2 regions of the Clostridium sp. AM42-4 genome follow, and region 2 is predicted to be linked to the other one. Evidence: predicted binding sites of a transcription regulator. Region 2 holds the regulator's gene; the other holds the start of a gene.
What was found. Region 2 encodes HrcA, which represses chaperone genes, less so after heat shock. Its sites were predicted from a motif close to TGTTAGCACTCNNNNNNNNNGAGTGCTAACA; they were not measured.

Region 1 (5,149 bases), on a different contig from region 2:
ACAAATCCGGTCATGCGCTCCGGGCTTAAGCTGCCGTGTGCCAGCAGGGCCAGGTCATAGAGCTGCTCACAAATCTTGTTGGTGTTCTCGCCGTCTCCGTGGTTCAGGACATACTGTACCAGCTTGTTGTTTGCGTTTAAGACGAGGGTCTCGCCTGCTCCGCCGAACATAGACGGATCCATACCATACATGTTGTACATCTTCATCATATCCTGCATACGGCGGGTTTCCTCGGATACGGTCAGCATGGAGGAGATGTTCTCATCCTTCAGCTTCTCAACCTTGATTTCCAGCTTATCGTTGCCGAGTGCTTTCTTGAAGGTCTCGGTCAGGGTTTCGGAAGTTTTCTTGAATTCTTCGTCATCTTCCTTAACTTCTTCCTTGAAGGTGCTGTTTAAGTCTGCATCGATGCGCAGGAACTTTAAGCCCTCGTTCTTCTGCTCTAAGTGGCCGATGAACGGGCTGTCGATGCTGTGCGGCAGGATGACAGCGTCCAGGCCTTCCTTCTTGAACATGTTGATGTACTGGCTCTGCTCCTTCTCGTCGGTTACATAGAAGACAGTGTTCTCATGTTTCTCTTTGTTCTCCTCCAGGCAGTCCTTTAAGGTTAAGTATTTGCCGTCCAGGTTCTTAAAGAGGATGTAGTCGTTCATCTTCTCTGCGAATTTCTCATCCTTGATGCAGCCGAATTTGATGAACGGAGCGATATCGTCCCAGTATTTCTCGTAGTTTTCACGGTCAGTCTTGCACATACCGCTTAACTTATCGGCTACCTTCTTGGTGATGTAGTCGGAAATCTTCTTCACAAAGCCGTCGTTCTGCAGGGCGCTTCTGGAAACATTTAACGGCAGATCCGGGCAGTCGATGGCACCTTTTAACAGCATTAAGAATTCCGGAATGACTTCCTTGATGTTATCGGCAATGAAGACCTGATTGTTGTACAGCTTGATGGTTCCTTCGATGGAATCGTACTCGGTGTTGATCTTCGGGAAGTACAGGATACCCTTTAAGTTGAACGGATAGTCCATATTTAAGTGAATCCAGAACAGCGGCTCCTTGTAGTCGTGGAAGACCTTGCGGTAGAAGTCGCGGTACTCCTCATCGGTGCACTCATTCGGATGCTTGCTCCAAAGCGGGGTGGTGTCATTTAATGCAACCGGGCGTTTGAGGATTTTGTATTTCTCTTTTGCAGGCTCGGTCTCAACGGTCTCTTTCTCGCCGTTCTCATTTTCTTTTTCTTCGGTCTTGGCTGGCTCTACGATGGTCTCAATGATGGTGTCCTTGTCGGTCAGCTCGTCCTTCTCGATGGTCTCGTACTGCGGCTCTGCCTTCTCGTTATTTAAGAAGATCGGCACCGGCATGAAGGAACAGTATTTCTCCAGGACCTCTCTTGCGCGGTACTCGTTGGAGAACTCGTAGCTGTCCTCGTTTAAGTACAGGGTAATGGTAGTTCCCTGCTCTGCTTTCTCACCATCCTTCATCTCGAAGGTCAGACCGCCCTCAGACTCCCAGTGCACCGGCTTGCTGCCCTCTTTGTAGGAAAGGGTATCGATGGTTACCTTATCTGCTACCATGAATGCGGAGTAGAAGCCTAAACCGAAGTGGCCGATGATCTGGTCCTCATTGGCTTTGTCTTTGTATTTCTCCAGGAAATCCTGAGCGCCGGAAAATGCGATCTGGTTGATATACTCTTCTACCTCAGCCTCAGTCATACCAAGACCGTTATCGGTAATGGCAATGGTCTTGTCATCCGGGTTTACAGTAACCTGTACCTTGTACTCCATATCCTCCGGCCTGGTGTACTCGCCCATCAGCTCCAGCTTCTTTAACTTGGTGATGGCATCGCAGCCGTTGGAAACCAGCTCACGATAGAAAATGTCGTGGTCGGAATACAGCCACTTTTTGATGATCGGGAATATATTTTCACTGTTTATGGATAAATTACCTGTTCTGCTCATAATCAGATGCTCCTTTTCTGTTACATAATTTCTATAACAGTATTCTAATACCGTAAATGCAAAAAGTCAACAAAAATATTAGCACTCATTCAAAATGAGTGCTAATATTTTTAATTCCTTTGAAATTTATTTAATCTTTCTTTTTAATCATAGCAAGTACGGACTGCAGCACGATGAAGAAGCACAGAAGTGCTGCGATCGTGATACGGGTCCACCAGGAGGATAAGGTTCCCTGGAAGGTAATGAATGCCTCGATCGTTGCCTTGATCAGAACACCAAACAGGGTTCCGATCACGTTGCCGACACCACCGGTTAAAAGGGTACCGCCGATAACGGAAGATGCGATTGCATCCATCTCAAAGCCCTTTGCCTGCTCCACGAAGCCGCCCAGGGTATTTAAGCAGAACAGGATGCCGCCGACTCCGCAGAGGAATCCGTCCAGTACATACGCTTTTAATTTCACACGGCGTACGTTTAAGCCCATCATCAGGGCGGACTGCTCATTGCCGCCGACTGCGTAGATGCTGCGGCCGAACTTGGTATAGCGCAGCATGATGAATGCAAGGATCAGAATGATCAGCGCAATCACAACGGTCGGGTAAATGTACGGATAGATCATAACGCCTTTCCGGTTTACATAGCCGCCAAACGGAAGATAGATCTTGGCTTTCGCCCAGGCCATGAAGGTTTCATTGGTAATGCTGATCATGTCCTTGGAGATGATCGCGGTCATACCTCTGGCAAAGAACATTCCGGCCAGGGTCACAATGAATGGCTGGATATCCATGTAAGCTACTAAAAATCCCTGCACCAGTCCAAATACGATACCGGTTACCAGCACGATGATGACGGCCGGGACTGCACCGATTTGTGCACGCTCCATCATCCAGGCCAACATCATGCAGGCCATCGCTACAAACGAGCCGACGCTGATATCAATGCCACCGGTGATCATGACGGTGGTCATGCCGACACCAATGACGATCAGTCCGGCATTGGAGATAAACAGGTTTAAGAAGTTCTGGGTCTTTGCAAAGCCCTGCTCTTTAAAAACAATACATCCGATGGCATACATAACAAAGAACAATACGATCGTGATCAGCAAAAGGAAACTGGTCTGGTTCAGCTTTTTTTTCTGTTTCATTATGCAGCCTCCTTTCCTGCGTTCATCTGCGCGTCTTTTTTCTGTGCGAGGGACTTACGCCATTTCGCAAAGCCCGGTGACTGAAGGGCCACGATGATAACTACCACGATTGCCTTGTAGACCGGAACCTGGTCAGATGAAACGTGCATGGCGTAAAGGGTGGTCGTCAGTGCCTGGATCGTATAAGCACCGATGATCGAGCCTGCCAGTGAGAATTTACCACCGCCTAGGGAGTTTCCGCCGATCGCTACTGCCAGGATCGCATCCAGCTCCATGTTCAGGCCGATGTTGTTGGCATCTGCAGAGTAGATACGGCTGGAAGCGATCATGCCGGCCAGACCGGAGCAGATTCCACAGAATGCATATGTAAGGAAAACGATCATCGTCGATTTGATTCCGACGAGCCTGGATGCCTTCGCGTTGATTCCGACGGACTGGATATACAGGCCGAGTGCCGTCTTCTTCAAAATCAAAGAAGTTAAAATCACCATAAGCATGGCCACAATAAACGGGGTCGGTACCGGAACATGCGGAAGGAAGCTTCCTAATACCTTGTAGCTTTCTACGCGTACGTAGGTGATCTGTCCGTCGGTGATCAGCTGTGCGATTCCGCGTCCTGCCGTAAACATGATCAGGGTTGCTACCATCGGCTGGATCTTTAATTTTGCGACCAGGACACCGTTAAAGCATCCGATCAATGCGCCGATCACAAGGGCTGCGAGGAAACCAAGGATCAGCGGGCATGCATATTCGGTTGCCGCACGCTCACCGCCGGTCAGAAGGTTACAGCATACTGCTGCACTCACTGCCATGATCGCACCTACGGAAATATCGGTACCTGCGGAAGCCGATACAACCAGTGTCATACCGATTGCCAGGATCACAAGCTCCGAAGCACGGTTGATGATATCAATGATGTAGCCGTAAAGAACGCCGTCACGGACTGAGACTGCAAAGAAGTCCGGCGTTGTCATGACGTTGACTAAAAGAACGAGCGCCAGGCAGAAGATCGGCAAAAACAATCTCTGCGATGTCAGTTTTTTGATATTGAATTCTTTCATAATTACTGCCCCCCTGCGATCGTTGTCATAATGGAAGCCTGGTTCATCTCTGCGCCGCTCAGCTCTCCGACCTTCGCACCGTCACGCAGGACGATCATGCGGTCGCAGGTACGCAGCATTTCTTCTACCTCGGAAGAGATGAACACAACTGCCATTCCTTTTTCTGCCAGTTCTACGACCAGCTTCTGGATCTCGGTCTTGGTTCCGACATCGATGCCTCGTGTCGGCTCGTCCAGAACCAGGAAATCCGGGTTGGTCAGCAGCCATCTGCCGATGATCACCTTCTGCTGGTTTCCACCGGATAAGGATTTGATCGGTGTTTCCCGGCTGGCTGTCTTGATCTGAAGCATGTCGATGTATTTGTCGGTGTATTCCTCCTGCTGCTTTCTGCTCAGCAGATGGAAGATTCCCTGCTTCGCCTGAAGTGCGATGATCAGATTCTCCCTTACCGACAGATCTGCAATGATACCTTCATTTTTCCGATCCTCCGGAAGGTATGCCATGCCGCGGTTCATGGAATCCAGCGGATGTCTGGAGATCAGTTTCTCTCCCTTTACTTCCAGTTCGCCGGTATCCGGTTTTTCTGCACCGTAGATCACACGAACGGTCTCGGAACGTCCGGAACCAAGAAGTCCGGTCAGACCGATAACTTCGCCCTTGCGGATGACCAGATCAAACGGCTTAATGTAGCCCTTCTTTCCGACACCTGCTGCTTTGATGACAACATCGGCACCATCGAAGTTCCGTTCTTCTTCCCCGCTGTGCTTGATCGCAGCCAGGTCATCGAAGTCCTTGCCCATCATCTTTGCTACCAGCTGGAAACGCGGCAGCTCTGCGGTTGTAAACTGTCCGACCAGCTGTCCGTTCCGAAGTACCGTGATCTTGTCACAGACCGCATAAACCTGCTCCAGGAAATGTGTTACGAAAATGATCCCGACGCCTTCACTCTTTAATCTTCTCATCAGGACAAACAGCTTTTCTACCTC
Region 2 (5,149 bases):
TTGCGTCGATCTTATCGCCAACCTCGCTTAATGCCTTCTCGGTCTGGAATACCATAGCATCTGCGTCGTTTCTTGCATCGATTGCTTCTTTTCTCTTCTTATCCTGAGCCTCGAACTCAGCAGCCTCTTTGACTGCCTTATCGATATCAGCCTCAGACATGTTGGAACCGGAAGTAATGGTGATGTGCTGCTCTTTGCCGGTACCAAGATCCTTAGCGGATACATTTACAATACCGTTTGCATCGATATCGAAGGTAACCTCGATCTGCGGAACACCTCTTCTTGCCGGAAGAATGCCATCCAGACGGAACTGGCCCAGAGTCTTGTTGTCACGTGCGAACTCACGCTCACCCTGTACAACGTGGATATCTACTGCTTCCTGGTTATCAGCTGCGGTAGAGAAGATCTGGCTCTTCTTGGTCGGGATGGTGGTGTTTCTCTCGATCAGTCTGGTAGCGATACCGCCCATGGTCTCGATGGACAAAGACAGCGGGGTTACATCCAGAAGAAGGATATCACCTGCGCCTGCATCGCCTGCAAGCTTACCACCCTGGATAGCAGCACCGATTGCTACGCACTCATCCGGGTTAAGGGATTTATTCGGCTCTTTGCCGGTCATCTGTTTTACTTTCTCCTGAGCTGCCAGCATACGGGTGGAACCACCGACTAACAGAACCTTGCCAAGCTCAGCAGTGGTTACACCGCCATCTTTTAATGCATTCTGTACCGGGATTGCGGTTCTCTCGATGAGGTCGTGGGTCAGCTCGTCGAATTTTGCTCTGGTTAAGTTCATATCCAGATGCTTCGGGCCCTCTGCGGTTGCAGTGATGAACGGCAGGTTGATGTTGGTGGTGGTTGCGGTAGAAAGCTCTTTCTTTGCTTTCTCAGCAGCCTCTTTCAGTCTCTGCATCGCCATCTTATCTCCAGACAGGTCTACGCCCTCAGCCTTCTTGAACTCGTCAACCAGCCACTGGGTAATACGGTTATCGAAATCATCGCCGCCTAAGTGGGTATCGCCGTTGGTGGAAAGAACTTCGATAACGCCGTCACCGATCTCGATGAGGGATACATCGAAGGTACCGCCGCCTAAGTCGTATACCATGATCTTCTGCTCATTCTCGTTGTCCAGGCCATATGCCAGTGCAGCTGCGGTCGGCTCGTTGATGATACGCTTTACATCCAGGCCTGCGATCTTACCAGCATCCTTGGTTGCCTGACGCTGTGCATCGTTGAAATATGCCGGAACGGTGATAACTGCCTCGGTTACGCTCTCACCCAGATAAGCCTCTGCATCTGCTTTTAACTTCTGCAGGATCATAGCGGAGATTTCCTGAGGAGTATAGCTCTTACCGTCGATAGTTACTTTATAGTCGGTACCCATATGTCTCTTGATGGAAGCGATGGTTCTGTCTGCGTTGGTAACAGCCTGACGCTTTGCCGGCTCGCCGACCAGACGCTCACCGGTCTTGGTAAATGCTACAACAGACGGTGTGGTTCTGGAACCTTCCTGGTTCGGGATAACTACCGGTTTACCACCCTCCATAACTGCTACGCAGCTGTTTGTGGTTCCTAAGTCAATACCAATAATCTTACTCATAGTGATTTCCTCCTAATCTATACTGAAACAAAATTTTGTTAATACGCTTTGTTACGCACAGCCAGTTTAGTTTGCTACCTGGACCATGCTGTGACGTACCACGCTGCCGCGGTACTTGTAACCCTTCTGCAGCTCCATGGCGATCTCATTCTCGCCATACTTCTCGTCCTCCACATGCATCACTGCGTTGTGTAAGTTCGGGTCGAACTGCTGGCCTACTGCCTCGATCGTTTCCACTCCGGCATCTTCCAGGGTTTTTACGAACTGCTTGTAGATCTTTTCAACGCCTTCGGCGAAGGAAGAACCCTTCTCATCCTCCGGCACGGCTGCCAGGCCCCGCTCGAAGTTGTCGAGCACCGGAAGGATCTTCTCGATGATGTCCTTCGCTCCGACCTCGTACATGGCTGCCTTTTCTTTTTCCGTACGCTTACGGAAGTTATCGAATTCAGCCATCTGCCGTTTTAAGCGGTCCTGCAGGTCCTCGATCTGGGCATCCTTTGGATCCTTCTTTGCTGCTTTGGCATCCTTCTCATCTTCTTTTGTGTTGTTGTTTTCTTTGGTCTCGGTTTCCTTCTCTGCAGTTTTGTTTTCCTCTGTTCCTGCGGAAGTTTCGCCGTTATCTGCTTCGGCGTGCTCAGCTTCGAGGTTTTCGTTCTCCGCCGCTGCCGCGCCCTGCTTCATTTCTTTCTCTGTCTGGCTCATGGTGATTCACCTTTCTTTATGATCATCCGCTGCCGTCTTGGCAACTCTAATTTTCTTCGTTTTTAAATGTGGCATCCAGCTGCTTCATCAGATGCTTCAGCGTGCTGAGTACCTTTTCGTAATCCATCCGTTTCGGTCCGATGATACCGATGGTACCGCGGATTCCTTCGCCCAGTTCATAGTTGGCAGTGACCACGCTGCAGTCCTTCATGGTCTGGAGCGGTGTCTCATCTCCGATGTAAACCTGGATTCCATTGTTGTCCTCGGATTCATTTACATCTGTGATCAGCTCCTGAAGCTTATCTTTCTGTTCCAGGGTACTGATCAGCTGGCTTGCTTTCTCGCCGTCGCTCAGTTCCGGATACTTGAAGATGTTGGTCGCGCCGCTGGTGTAGATCTGAAGGTCTTCCTCGTCGGCCCGGATGGCTCCCGCCACTTCATTCAGCACCAGATCGATGATCTGGCTGTGGGCACCGGCCTGCTGTTTGAGCTTTGTGATCACATCTAAATTGATCTGCTCAATGGTGAGACCGTTCAGCGCGCTGTTCAGCAGAATGTTTAAGTTCAGGATTTCCTCCTGGCTGACCGGCTCCGGAATGTCCACCATGGCGTTCTTGATGAGGTTTCCTTCCACCACGATGACCACCAGCAGCTTGTTTTCTTCCATCTGGGAAAGCTGGATGAATTTCAGTTTGTTCTGATGGTACTGCGGTCCGCTGATCATGGCAGCGTAGTTGGTGTTGTTGGCAAGGAGCTGTGCCAGCTTCTTTAATACCAGTTCCACCCGGTCAACCCGCTTGATCATCAGACTCTTGACTTCGGTAACCTCCTGCTCCTTCTCCTGCATGATCTGGTCTACATAGAAGCGGTAGCCTTTATCGGAAGGAATACGCCCTGCCGAGGTGTGCGGCTGCTGAATGTACCCCATCTCCTCCAGGTCCGACATCTCGTTCCGGATGGTTGCGGAACTTAATTTCAGATCCGTGTATTTGGAAATGGTTCTGGAACCTACCGGCTCACCTGTTTCCAGATAAGTTTTGATGATGGCTTTTAATATCGTGACTTTACGATCATCCAGTTCCATTCTGCCGCCTCCTTTTCTTTATTAGCACTCGCCATTAAGGAGTGCTAACATTCTGTGATTAATATACTTTACCCTATGTCGTTTGTCAAGAGGTTTGGCGAAAAAAACTATGTTTTTTCTGTGATTTTTAGGGATAGTTCGTTTTTTCCTTGACAAATCAAAAAAATCATGTAAAATAGGGTCTTATCGTTCATATATTACAAATTTGTTACATATATTTATTTTGTGTGAATCAAATATTTCTTTTTTACGCATAACAGACTTTGCAGCCTAAGCTGCAGAAATACCAAATAAGATACAGGCAAAAACAAGCACGCCTGCACCCTGCGACCGAGATCGTCACTGTAACAAATTTGGAAAAAGGAAGGATTGATCTTATGTTAATGAACAAAAAATTTTTTGTAACACTACTGACTACTGCACTGTTTCTCATAAGCGGCACTTTCACTGCCCTGGCATCGGACTTAGATGGCTCCTTCGATGATTTTGAAGGAAATACCATTGTCGGCTGGGGCTGGGACTCCACGCAGCCAAACACTGCAGTTCCGGTCACTGTTACCATCACCAATAAAGAAACCGGCGAGCAGGTAAAGAGCTTCCACCAGACCGCCATCACCTACCGCTCCGATCTGGAGGAAAACGGAGTCGGAAACGGGCGCCACGGCTTCCGCATTGCCATGAACTGGGACACTCTCCCGGACGGAACCTATTTAATAGAAGGAAATGTAGACGGCAAAGCACTCTCCAACCCCAAAACCTATACTAAGGGGGAAGCTGCAAAAAATAATAAAGAAGAAAGCAATGCTTCCGGCGATGCCCATGACCATGAGCACACTGCAACCGGCTTAAAATCCCTTGGTTTCTTCCGCACCACCGGCTACTGCCCGTGCAAACAGTGCTCAGAAGGCTGGGGACGCCGCACCAGCACCGGCTCCATTGCAAAATCCAGCCACACCATCGCCGTAGACCCGCGCATCATTCCTTACGGAAGCAAGGTTATGATAGGCGGAGTCATCTACACCGCAGAGGACCGCGGAGGCGGTGTCAAAGGAAACCACGTCGATATCTTCTTCGACACCCACGCACAGACCCGCCAGCACGGAAAGCAGACGCAGGAAGTGTTCCTGGTGCTCGGATAAAATATAACAATATCACACAGTAACGAACGAGGGCCGAAAGGTTTCGTCCCCGCCATTCGGCGGGGACAGAACCTTCCGGCCCATTTGTGTTTACTGTGCGATATTGTTTACTTCAGCTGCTCTTTGTAGATCGCAATGACCTTCTTCATGGCTTCCTGTCCAGGAGCACCGATGGTGGTTCTCTTCTCTACGCAGGTCTTCATGCTAATAGCCTCGTAGACATCTTCCTCGAATACCGGGCTGATGGCCTTAAACTCCTCCAAGGTCATATCGTCCAGTGCAATGCCCTTGTCGATGCAGAACAGCACCAGCTGGCCTACAATGCCGTGTGCGTCACGGAACGGGACACCATGGTTTACCAGGTAATCAGCTGCGTCGGTTGCATTGGTGAAGCCATTCTTTGCACTTGCTTCCATAACTTCTTTATTAAAGGTCATGGTGGAGACCATACCGGTGAACAGTGCCAGACAGCCTTTTACGGTATCGATGGCATCGAAGGTCAGCTCTTTGTCTTCCTGCATGTCTTTGTCGTATGCTAACGGGATGCCCTTCATGGTGGTCAGAATAGACATCAGTGCGCCATACACACGGCCGGTCTTGCCGCGCACCAGCTCTGCGATATCCGGG

Region 1: the regulator HrcA is predicted to act here: its motif matches at 2,035-2,065, upstream of htpG (molecular chaperone HtpG).

The regions. Positions count from the first base shown of each region.
Region 1 is NZ_QUIK01000004.1:166,092-171,240, forward strand. Features, by position in the region: gene htpG (molecular chaperone HtpG) at 1-1,958, opposite strand, end outside; gene DW922_RS04895 (sugar ABC transporter permease YjfF) at 2,089-3,102, opposite strand; gene DW922_RS04900 (ABC transporter permease) at 3,102-4,163, opposite strand; gene DW922_RS04905 (sugar ABC transporter ATP-binding protein) at 4,166-5,149, opposite strand, start outside.
Region 2 is NZ_QUIK01000011.1:127,475-132,623, forward strand. Features, by position in the region: gene dnaK (molecular chaperone DnaK) at 1-1,597, opposite strand, end outside; gene grpE (nucleotide exchange factor GrpE) at 1,664-2,299, opposite strand; gene hrcA (heat-inducible transcriptional repressor HrcA) at 2,346-3,383, opposite strand; gene DW922_RS18305 (3D domain-containing protein) at 3,761-4,522, shown strand; gene argH (argininosuccinate lyase) at 4,630-5,149, opposite strand, start outside.